DNA from 3 places in the Lysinibacillus sp. 2017 genome. Region 1 is predicted to be linked to each of the others. Evidence: a T-box and tRNA genes for the amino acid it is inferred to sense, from the RefSeq annotation. Region 1 holds a T-box; the other regions hold tRNA genes.
The links. The T-box of region 1 lies ahead of trpS (tryptophan--tRNA ligase). A T-box ahead of a tRNA ligase gene usually reads a tRNA of that ligase, here a tRNA-Trp.
Positions count from the first base shown of each region.

Region 2: it encodes a tRNA-Trp, which carries the amino acid that the T-box ahead of trpS (tryptophan--tRNA ligase) is inferred to sense. The anticodon was not compared.
Region 3: it encodes a tRNA-Trp, which carries the amino acid that the T-box ahead of trpS (tryptophan--tRNA ligase) is inferred to sense. The anticodon was not compared.

Region 1 covers NZ_CP029002.1:734,565-737,814, forward strand. Annotated here, with positions in the region: gene trpS (tryptophan--tRNA ligase) at 238-1,227, opposite strand; T-box leader at 1,320-1,533, opposite strand; gene spxA (transcriptional regulator SpxA) at 2,054-2,452, shown strand.
Region 2 covers NZ_CP029002.1:1,531,620-1,534,869, reverse strand. Annotated here, with positions in the region: tRNA gene DCE79_RS07180 (tRNA-Ile) at 1-71, opposite strand, end outside; tRNA gene DCE79_RS07175 (tRNA-Gly) at 77-150, opposite strand; tRNA gene DCE79_RS07170 (tRNA-Phe) at 154-229, opposite strand; tRNA gene DCE79_RS07165 (tRNA-Asp) at 235-310, opposite strand; tRNA gene DCE79_RS07160 (tRNA-Met) at 314-388, opposite strand; tRNA gene DCE79_RS07155 (tRNA-Met) at 412-486, opposite strand; tRNA gene DCE79_RS07150 (tRNA-Met) at 509-583, opposite strand; tRNA gene DCE79_RS07145 (tRNA-Met) at 607-681, opposite strand; tRNA gene DCE79_RS07140 (tRNA-Met) at 705-779, opposite strand; tRNA gene DCE79_RS07135 (tRNA-Met) at 804-878, opposite strand; tRNA gene DCE79_RS07130 (tRNA-Met) at 903-979, opposite strand; tRNA gene DCE79_RS07125 (tRNA-Ala) at 1,004-1,079, opposite strand; tRNA gene DCE79_RS07120 (tRNA-Pro) at 1,088-1,161, opposite strand; tRNA gene DCE79_RS07115 (tRNA-Arg) at 1,167-1,243, opposite strand; tRNA gene DCE79_RS07110 (tRNA-Leu) at 1,269-1,353, opposite strand; tRNA gene DCE79_RS07105 (tRNA-Lys) at 1,373-1,448, opposite strand; tRNA gene DCE79_RS07100 (tRNA-Gln) at 1,455-1,529, opposite strand; tRNA gene DCE79_RS07095 (tRNA-His) at 1,556-1,631, opposite strand; tRNA gene DCE79_RS07090 (tRNA-Trp) at 1,658-1,731, opposite strand; tRNA gene DCE79_RS07085 (tRNA-Tyr) at 1,740-1,823, opposite strand; rRNA gene rrf (5S ribosomal RNA) at 1,867-1,982, opposite strand; rRNA gene DCE79_RS07075 (23S ribosomal RNA) at 2,133-3,250, opposite strand, start outside.
Region 3 covers NZ_CP029002.1:3,195,257-3,198,506, reverse strand. Annotated here, with positions in the region: rRNA gene DCE79_RS15715 (23S ribosomal RNA) at 1-434, shown strand, start outside; rRNA gene rrf (5S ribosomal RNA) at 570-685, shown strand; tRNA gene DCE79_RS15705 (tRNA-Asn) at 700-775, shown strand; tRNA gene DCE79_RS15700 (tRNA-Ser) at 786-877, shown strand; tRNA gene DCE79_RS15695 (tRNA-Glu) at 895-969, shown strand; tRNA gene DCE79_RS15690 (tRNA-Val) at 993-1,068, shown strand; tRNA gene DCE79_RS15685 (tRNA-Met) at 1,091-1,165, shown strand; tRNA gene DCE79_RS15680 (tRNA-Asp) at 1,170-1,245, shown strand; tRNA gene DCE79_RS15675 (tRNA-Phe) at 1,267-1,342, shown strand; tRNA gene DCE79_RS15670 (tRNA-Thr) at 1,366-1,441, shown strand; tRNA gene DCE79_RS15665 (tRNA-Tyr) at 1,448-1,531, shown strand; tRNA gene DCE79_RS15660 (tRNA-Trp) at 1,539-1,612, shown strand; tRNA gene DCE79_RS15655 (tRNA-His) at 1,641-1,716, shown strand; tRNA gene DCE79_RS15650 (tRNA-His) at 1,762-1,837, shown strand; tRNA gene DCE79_RS15645 (tRNA-Gln) at 1,861-1,935, shown strand; tRNA gene DCE79_RS15640 (tRNA-Gly) at 1,947-2,021, shown strand; tRNA gene DCE79_RS15635 (tRNA-Cys) at 2,028-2,101, shown strand; tRNA gene DCE79_RS15630 (tRNA-Leu) at 2,151-2,232, shown strand; gene DCE79_RS15625 (hypothetical protein) at 2,773-3,090, shown strand; gene DCE79_RS15620 (hypothetical protein) at 3,181-3,250, shown strand, end outside.

The sequences.
Region 1 (3,250 bases):
AAAACCAACGCGTTACGCATGTAGCACGTTGGTTTTTCGTATAGATGTACAAAGGGGGCCATTTGATGACACGCTTTGTACTTTTTTTATTTTGTTATGGCATTTGTGTGATGTCGATTAGTAATATCATCTTGTACTTAAATTACCGTACACTCGGTTATTCCTGGCATGCGGTGCTTTTGTACATATTTAATAGTGCGGAACTTTATATGTTTTTTGGTGCGATAATCGGGATGTTTATCGTCGTTTACGCCCTAAGCCCATCGCGTTCTCCATTTTCTTAACCGTTTTTGAGGCGATGGCGTTTGCTTTAATAGCACCTTCGTCTAAAATTTCATCTAATTCAGGAGAATCGATTAATGCATAATAGCGCTCTTGAATTGGCGTTAAGTGTGTAATGATAGCTTCAGCAACACCCGCTTTAAAGTCTCCGTAACCTTTACCTGCATATTTCGCTTCTAAATCAGCAATTGACAACCCTGATAATGCAGATTCAATTGTTAATAAGTTTGAAACACCTGGTTTGTTTTCAATGTCATATTTTACGATGCCTTCAGAATCAGTTACTGCTGATTTAACTTTTTTCTCAATCTCTTTTGGTGTATCTAGTAAACGAATTGTTGCTTTTGTGTTTGTATCAGATTTTGACATTTTTTTCAGTGGCTCTTGTAAGGATTTAATACGCGCGCCTTCTTTAGGTAATTGAATGTCTGGAATCGTTAATACATCATTGTAGCGCTTATTGAAACGCTCTGCTAAATCACGAGTTAATTCGATATGTTGCTTTTGGTCATCACCAACGGGCACGATATCGGTATTATATAAAAGGATATCAGCTGCCATAAGTGGTGGGTATGTTAATAGTGCGGCAGAAACCGTTTCTTTGCCGTTTGATTTATCTTTAAATTGTGTCATACGCTCTAATTCGCCAATTGAAGCGACACATTGCAACATCCATCCTGCCTGTGCATGTGCTGGTACTTCAGATTGGATAAATAATGTAGATTTTTTTGGATCAATGCCAACTGCAATATACATTGCTGCTAATGAACGAATGTTTTTGCGTAGTTCTAAACGATCTTGTGGTACGGTAATCGCATGTTGGTCAACGATACAGTAAATCGCGTTGTTATCGTCCTGTAGTGCAGGGAATTGTTTAATCGCACCGATGTAGTTTCCTAAAGTAATTGTTCCTGTTGGCTGTACGCCAGAAAAGATGGTTTTCATTGGGTATTCCTCCTTGAATTTAAGAAATCTATCTCGCCTTGATAGCGAAATGAACATAAAAAAACATCATGCGTCCTCTATTAATAACTAATAGAAGGGACGAATGATGTTAGAATCCGCGGTACCACCCAGCTTGCCCATGACAGGCCACTCTTCTTCGTAACGTGAAGGAACGAGCTTTACTACTGGAAATTTTCACAAAGCTAACTCGGAAGTCCATTCCATTTAATGAATGATCTGTTCACACCAACCACAGACTCTCTACACATTCTTTTTAAATGTACTACTCTTCGTCTTCGTTTTTCATAATCTTGAAAGTGATTATAACGCACTTTGTAAAATAAAAGCAATTGTTTCACCAAAAAATATTTTTAATTGTATAAAGTGAAGGGAAAATAGAAAGACTAAGCTTAATAATTGTAAATTCACGAATAATTAGCATTTTTCTTATTACTATTTTCTCAATTGGTGCTATTAATTGAGAACTAAAATTAGTTTTTATGGAAGTTTATAACTAAAAAATTCTGGGTAAATCTACTGTGTGATTCACTTTAGAATAAATAAGCTTATTCGAGAATATTTATGACCAAAAAATCTCTTCTTCTATGACCTTTTTGTTGACAATGTGTATTCAAATATGAAATTTTCTTGTATAATAAGAAGAGAATCTTAAATTAAATTAATTCTAAATTAAGGATTTTGATGTATAAATTCACTTCATTTTAATGAATGATTTTTACTTAATTGAATGAAGATATAGTGTCCAGGTGAGTCTAGAACTGGAGACACATAGTAGTTGAAATGAATAAGAGAGGAAGTGACACAAATGTTAGTAACATTATTTACTTCACCAAGTTGTACTTCATGTCGAAAAGCAAAAGCATGGTTAGAGGAACATGATATTCCATATACAGAGCGCAATATTTTTTCTGAACCTCTTACAATTAGTGAGATTAAAGAAATTTTACGTATGACAGAAGATGGAACAGATGAGATTATCTCCACTCGCTCAAAAATCTTCCAAAAATTAAATGTCGATGTTGAGACATTACCTTTACAACGTTTGTACGAGCTTATCCAAGAGCACCCAGGCTTATTACGCCGCCCAATTATTTTGGATGAAAAACGTTTACAAGTAGGCTATAACGAAGATGAGATTCGCCGATTCCTACCTCGTAAAGTTCGCGCATATCAATTACAAGAAGCACAACGTATGGTTAACTAAATATATAAGTAAGTATGATGTTACGGATGCAGATTTGCGATTGTAACATCTTTTTTTTATGGTTTTATATTATTTGTAATCCTTTCGATATATTGGGTTGAAGGGATTGTCAGAGCTAGTCATCTTTTAATAGAGATGTTATGAAAGTGTATTGTGTATTGGCAGGCTGGGCGCCCAGAGTCGCAAAGATATGTTGCACATATCTGTACGACTCTTCTTTGCGTCTTGCGCTAGGCCTGCCAAATCAAAGTGTAATCCATTATGCCTTTACAAGTATTCGGGGGCGGCGGCGCTGTTGACGAGCAAAGGCGCCGTTTACTTTTATAGCGAGTCCGTTGAATTTTGTGAGTTGAAGGGATTGTCAAAGCTAGTCATCTTCTAATAGAGATGTTATGAAAGTGTATTGGGTTTTGGCAGGCAACCGCATATCAGCAGCAGGGTCACGTGGTACGTGTCCCTACTACTGATACTGTTGCGGTATGCTAGGCCTGCCAAATCATAGGCTAATCCATTCTACTTTTGCATGTGTTCAGGGGCGGCGCTGTTGACGAGCAAAGGCGCCGTTTACTTTTAAAGCGAGTCCGTTGAATTTTATGGGTTGAAGGGATTGTCAGAGCTAGTCATCTTCTAATAGAGATGTAATTAAAGTGTATCGGGTTTTGGCAGGCTGGGCGCCCAGAGTCGCAAAGATATGTTGCACATATCTGTACGACTCTTCTTTGCGTCTTGTGCTAGGCCTGCCAAATCAAAGTGTAATCCATTATGCCTTTGCATGTATTCAGGAGCGGCGCTGTTGAC
Region 2 (3,250 bases), 800 kb from region 1:
GCCTAAATGGACTCGAACCATCGACCTCACGCTTATCAGGCGTGCGCTCTAACCAGCTGAGCTATAGGCCCTATTTTGGAGCGGGTGATGAGAATCGAACTCACGACATCAGCTTGGAAGGCTGAGGTTTTACCATTAAACTACACCCGCATATGGTGGGTTTGGACGGAATCGAACCGCCGACACTTAGAGCTTCAATCTAATGCTCTACCAACTGAGCTACAAACCCACAAATGGCGGTCCCGACCGGGATCGAACCGGCGATCTCCTGCGTGACAGGCAGGCATGTTAACCGCTACACCACGGGACCATTTGGTTGCGGGGACAGGACTTGAACCTGTGACCTTCGGGTTATGAGCCCGACGAGCTACCACTGCTCCACCCCGCGATAATACTATTATTTTGAAAAGTTGGTTGCGGGGACAGGACTTGAACCTGTGACCTTCGGGTTATGAGCCCGACGAGCTACCACTGCTCCACCCCGCGATAATCTATTATTTTGAAAAGTTGGTTGCGGGGACAGGACTTGAACCTGTGACCTTCGGGTTATGAGCCCGACGAGCTACCACTGCTCCACCCCGCGATAATCTATTATTTTGAAAAGTTTGGTTGCGGGGACAGGACTTGAACCTGTGACCTTCGGGTTATGAGCCCGACGAGCTACCACTGCTCCACCCCGCGATAATCTATTATTTTGAAAAGTTTGGTTGCGGGGACAGGACTTGAACCTGTGACCTTCGGGTTATGAGCCCGACGAGCTACCACTGCTCCACCCCGCGATAATACTATTATTTTGAAAAGTTTGGTTGCGGGGACAGGACTTGAACCTGTGACCTTCGGGTTATGAGCCCGACGAGCTACCACTGCTCCACCCCGCGATAATACTATTATTTTGAAAAATTTGGTGGCGGCAGAGGGAGTCGAACCCACGACCTTTCGGGTATGAACCGAGTGCTCTAGCCAACTGAGCTACACCGCCAGTATCTTTATTTGTTAATCTTTATGGTGGAGCCTAGCGGGATCGAACCGCTGACCTCCTGCGTGCAAGGCAGGCGCTCTCCCAGCTGAGCTAAGGCCTCATTTGTGATCGGAATGACAGGATTCGAACCTACGACCCCTTGGTCCCAAACCAAGTGCTCTACCAAGCTGAGCTACATTCCGTAAAATGGTGCGCTCGACAGGACTTGAACCTACAACCTTCTGATTCGTAGTCAGATGCTCTATCCAATTGAGCTACGAGCGCTAAACTATTATTTTAAAATTAAAAATGGTGCGGGTGAAGGGAGTCGAACCCCCACGCCTTGCGGCGCTAGATCCTAAGTCTAGTGCGTCTGCCAATTCCGCCACACCCGCAGCAGACATATTATAAAACTGGTGTGCCATGAAGGACTCGAACCTTCGACCCTCTGATTAAAAGTCAGATGCTCTACCAACTGAGCTAATGGCACTAAAAATGGCTGGGGAACCTGGATTCGAACCAGGGCATGACGGAATCAAAATCCGTTGCCTTACCGCTTGGCTATACCCCAAAGTTTTTAATTTTTTATATTAAAAATGGGGCGACTGATGGGAATCGAACCCACGAATGCCGGAATCACAATCCGGTGCGTTAACCACTTCGCCACAACCGCCACTATTATATTGTTTATTTAAAAATTGGCAGGGGCAGTAGGAATTGAACCCACACTGACGGTTTTGGAGACCGTAGTTCTACCTTTAAACTATGCCCCTATAAAAAGTGGTGGAGGGGGGCGGATTCGAACCGCCGAACCCTAAGGAGCGGATTTACAGTCCGCCGCGTTTAGCCACTTCGCTACCCCTCCGACATAATAGAGCTTTATACATTATACTTTTTATAAAAATTAAGCGAAGCGACGTCCTACTCTCACAGGGGGAAACCCCCAACTACCATCGGCGCTAAAGAGCTTAACTTCTGTGTTCGGTATGGGAACAGGTGTGACCTCTTTGCCATCATCACTTCACTTTGACATGGATGTCATGGCGTCTACTTTGCCACAGGACGTGGCGCTCTTAGTAGACGTTCCTTTTAATTTAAAGAACATCCGTGTATATGTAGAAAGAATTGTTCTTTCAAAACTGGATAAACGTTTCATTGAGTTATGCAATAAAATGTGGTTAAGTCCTCGACCGATTAGTATTCGTCAGCTCCATGTGTCACCACACTTCCACCTCGAACCTATCTACCTGATCGTCTTTCAGGGGTCTTACTTACTTGCGTAATGGGAAATCTCATCTTGAGGGGGGCTTCATGCTTAGATGCTTTCAGCACTTATCCCGTCCACACATAGCTACCCAGCGATGCTCTTGGCAGAACAACTGGTACACCAGCGGTGTGTCCATCCCGGTCCTCTCGTACTAAGGACAGCTCCTCTCAAATTTCCTACGCCCACGACGGATAGGGACCGAACTGTCTCACGACGTTCTGAACCCAGCTCGCGTACCGCTTTAATGGGCGAACAGCCCAACCCTTGGGACCGACTACAGCCCCAGGATGCGATGAGCCGACATCGAGGTGCCAAACCTCCCCGTCGATGTGGACTCTTGGGGGAGATAAGCCTGTTATCCCCGGGGTAGCTTTTATCCGTTGAGCGATGGCCCTTCCATGCGGAACCACCGGATCACTAAGCCCGTCTTTCGACCCTGCTCGACTTGTAGGTCTCGCAGTCAAGCTCCCTTATGCCTTTACACTCTTCGAATGATTTCCAACCATTCTGAGGGAACCTTTGGGCGCCTCCGTTACTCTTTAGGAGGCGACCGCCCCAGTCAAACTGTCCGCCTGACACTGTCTCCTACCCCGCTAAGGGGTATGGGTTAGAAGTTCAATACAACCAGGGTAGTATCCCACTGACGCCTCCTCCGAAGCTGGCGCTCCGGAATCTCTGGCTCCTACCTATCCTGTACAAGTTGTACCAAAATTCAATATCAGGCTACAGTAAAGCTCCACGGGGTCTTTCCGTCCTGTCGCGGGTAACCTGCATCTTCACAGGTACTATAATTTCACCGAGTCTCTCGTTGAGACAGTGCCCAGATCGTTACGCCTTTCGTGCGGGTCGGAACTTACCCGACAAGGAATTTCGCTACCTTAGGACCGTTATAGTTACGGCCGCCGTTTACTGGGGCTTCAATTCGCAGCTTCGCTTGCGCTAACCACTCCTCTTAACCTTCCAGCACCGGGCAGGCGTCAGCCCCTATACGTCACCTTACGGTTTTGCAGAGACCTGTGTTTTTG
Region 3 (3,250 bases), 1.3 Mb from region 1:
CCAAGAGTCCACATCGACGGGGAGGTTTGGCACCTCGATGTCGGCTCATCGCATCCTGGGGCTGTAGTCGGTCCCAAGGGTTGGGCTGTTCGCCCATTAAAGCGGTACGCGAGCTGGGTTCAGAACGTCGTGAGACAGTTCGGTCCCTATCCGTCGTGGGCGTAGGAAATTTGAGAGGAGCTGTCCTTAGTACGAGAGGACCGGGATGGACACACCGCTGGTGTACCAGTTGTTCTGCCAAGAGCATCGCTGGGTAGCTATGTGTGGACGGGATAAGTGCTGAAAGCATCTAAGCATGAAGCCCCCCTCAAGATGAGATTTCCCATTACGCAAGTAAGTAAGACCCCTGAAAGACGATCAGGTAGATAGGTTCGAGGTGGAAGTGTGGTGACACATGGAGCTGACGAATACTAATCGGTCGAGGACTTAACCACATTTTATTGCATAACTCAATGAAACGTTTATCCAGTTTTGAAAGAACAAAAGATGAATAAAATCATCAAAAATTCATTAAAAACACTTGACGTTAATGTAAAGTGTGATATAATTAATTGTGTCTTTCAAAAAGGTCTAGTGATGATGGCAAAGAGGTCACACCCGTTCCCATACCGAACACGGAAGTTAAGCTCTTTAGCGCCGATGGTAGTTGGGGGTTTCCCCCTGTGAGAGTAGGACGTCGCTAGGCTTACATAAAATTATTCCGAAGTAGCTCAGTTGGTAGAGCATCCGGCTGTTAACCGGCAGGTCGCAGGTTCGAGTCCTGCCTTCGGAGCCATCTAAATCTTGGAGAGTTGTCCGAGAGGCCGAAGGAGCACGATTGGAAATCGTGTATGCGGGTAAAACTGCATCAAGGGTTCAAATCCCTTACTCTCCGCCAGCCAAACTTTAAAAAATGGCCCGTTGGTCAAGCGGTTAAGACACCGCCCTTTCACGGCGGTAACACGAGTTCGATTCTCGTACGGGTCACCATTTACATTTATGAAGTCCAGCATGGAGGATTAGCTCAGCTGGGAGAGCACCTGCCTTACAAGCAGGGGGTCGGCGGTTCGAGCCCGTCATCCTCCACCATTAATTAACTTAATAATATTGTCGCGGGGTGGAGCAGTGGTAGCTCGTCGGGCTCATAACCCGAAGGTCACAGGTTCAAGTCCTGTCCCCGCAACCAAAATGGTCCCGTGGTGTAGCGGTTAACATGCCTGCCTGTCACGCAGGAGATCGCCGGTTCGATCCCGGTCGGGACCGCCATTTTATAAATAATACATATATGGGTCAGTAGCTCAGTTGGTAGAGCATTAGATTGAAGCTCTAAGTGTCGGCGGTTCGATTCCGTCCTGACCCACCATATAAATATAAAAGATAATTTTTGCCGGTGTAGCTCAGTTGGTAGAGCAACTGACTTGTAATCAGTAGGTCGAGGGTTCGACTCCTTTCGCCGGCACCATTACCTGGAGGGGTAGCGAAGTGGCTAAACGCGGCGGACTGTAAATCCGCTCCTTAGGGTTCGGCGGTTCGAACCCGCCCCCCTCCACCATCTTTATAGGGGCATAGTTTAAAGGTAGAACTACGGTCTCCAAAACCGTCAGTGTGGGTTCAATTCCTACTGCCCCTGCCAATTCTAATTAAACAAAATAATAATAATGGCGGTTGTGGCGAAGTGGTTAACGCACCGGATTGTGATTCCGGCACTCGTGGGTTCAATTCCCATCAGTCGCCCCATCTTTTATTTACGTTTAAGAGGTAAAATTAAATTATAATATATTGGCGGTTGTGGCGAAGTGGTTAACGCACCGGATTGTGATTCCGGCATTCGTGGGTTCAATTCCCATCAGTCGCCCCATTTATATATAATACTTAAAATTTTGGGGTATAGCCAAGCGGTAAGGCAACGGATTTTGATTCCGTCATGCCCTGGTTCGAATCCAGGTTCCCCAGCCATTTTTTATTTTGCGGAAGTAGTTCAGTGGTAGAACACCACCTTGCCAAGGTGGGGGTCGCGAGTTCGAACCTCGTCTTCCGCTCCAAAATACGGCGGCATAGCCAAGTGGTAAGGCACAGGTCTGCAACACCTCTACCACCGGTTCAAATCCGGTTGCCGCCTCCATTTTTTATCTAATCGGTTAAACCGGTTTTTTTTTACCTTTTTTTATTTTGCCGATATGGCGGAATTGGCAGACGCGCCGGACTCAAAATCCGGTTCCTTCGGGAGTACCAGTTCGACCCTGGTTATCGGTATCTGATTTAAGGTTTAACTGTCATAAACCTTATTACATCAAGACTTCTAGTATTTATACTAGGAGTCTTTTTTGTATTTATAGACTTAAAGCACTTTAATGATGAATCCGATAAGTAGAATCCTATGCGGAGGTATATTAATGGCTAAAAGAAGAAGTATAAATTTAACTAATGAAGAATTAAATTTAATTAGTTTTTTTTAATTAGATATATATTAATTGAAATTCTTAATGCTAAGATATGTGACTTAGTATTAAGAGACCTAAAGACTCCAGCATAACGCCTTTCGTGGCTTTTCCTTTGTACTCATTTCAGCCTTATTGTAATTCAATTATAAAATAATAAATTTTATATAGTATTAGTTAAAGAGAACCGTATCATAAGTAAGTGCGGTTTATAAAAAAAACAACTTCATGCCCATTCCCACTACATCTTAAATAAAAGTTGGTTTACGTTGTTAGTGTCGGATACACAAGATACTAGGTAATATCATTTTGGAATATGGTATAGTTAAATATTGGATGAAGGAGGTGTGGTAAGATGAAAGGTTGTTTAGTTTCCATAATAGGAATAATAGGATTAGGATTAGGTGTTGCTGTTTCGTTATTTGCGCATGCGATTGCATCAGGTATTCAATCAAATGAATTAAGTGAACAAGGAAATATCTCATTATTTTGGGTAGCTATTGGTTTTGTAGGGTTATTATTCATTTCAAAAAAACCAAAGTTTGGTGGGATTCTTCTTATTTTAAGTGGGTTAGTAGTAGGTTCTTTAATGCAGCCGATTGGCTATATAGCTACGGTACCTTTAGTGCTTGCAGGGATAATTGGTATGATTGGCAATAAAAAAGTTGCTTAGGAGGAATTATTAATAGGTTGTTTAAAAGGATTATTAAAGCTGATTATGGTTATAGTTATAGGTGGTTTATCATTTCTTTTAATAATTGGAATGTTTGTAAATAGTTTAAGAGACGGTGGTACAACCAATAATATTGAAGGCGGTATATTTCAGGATTCAA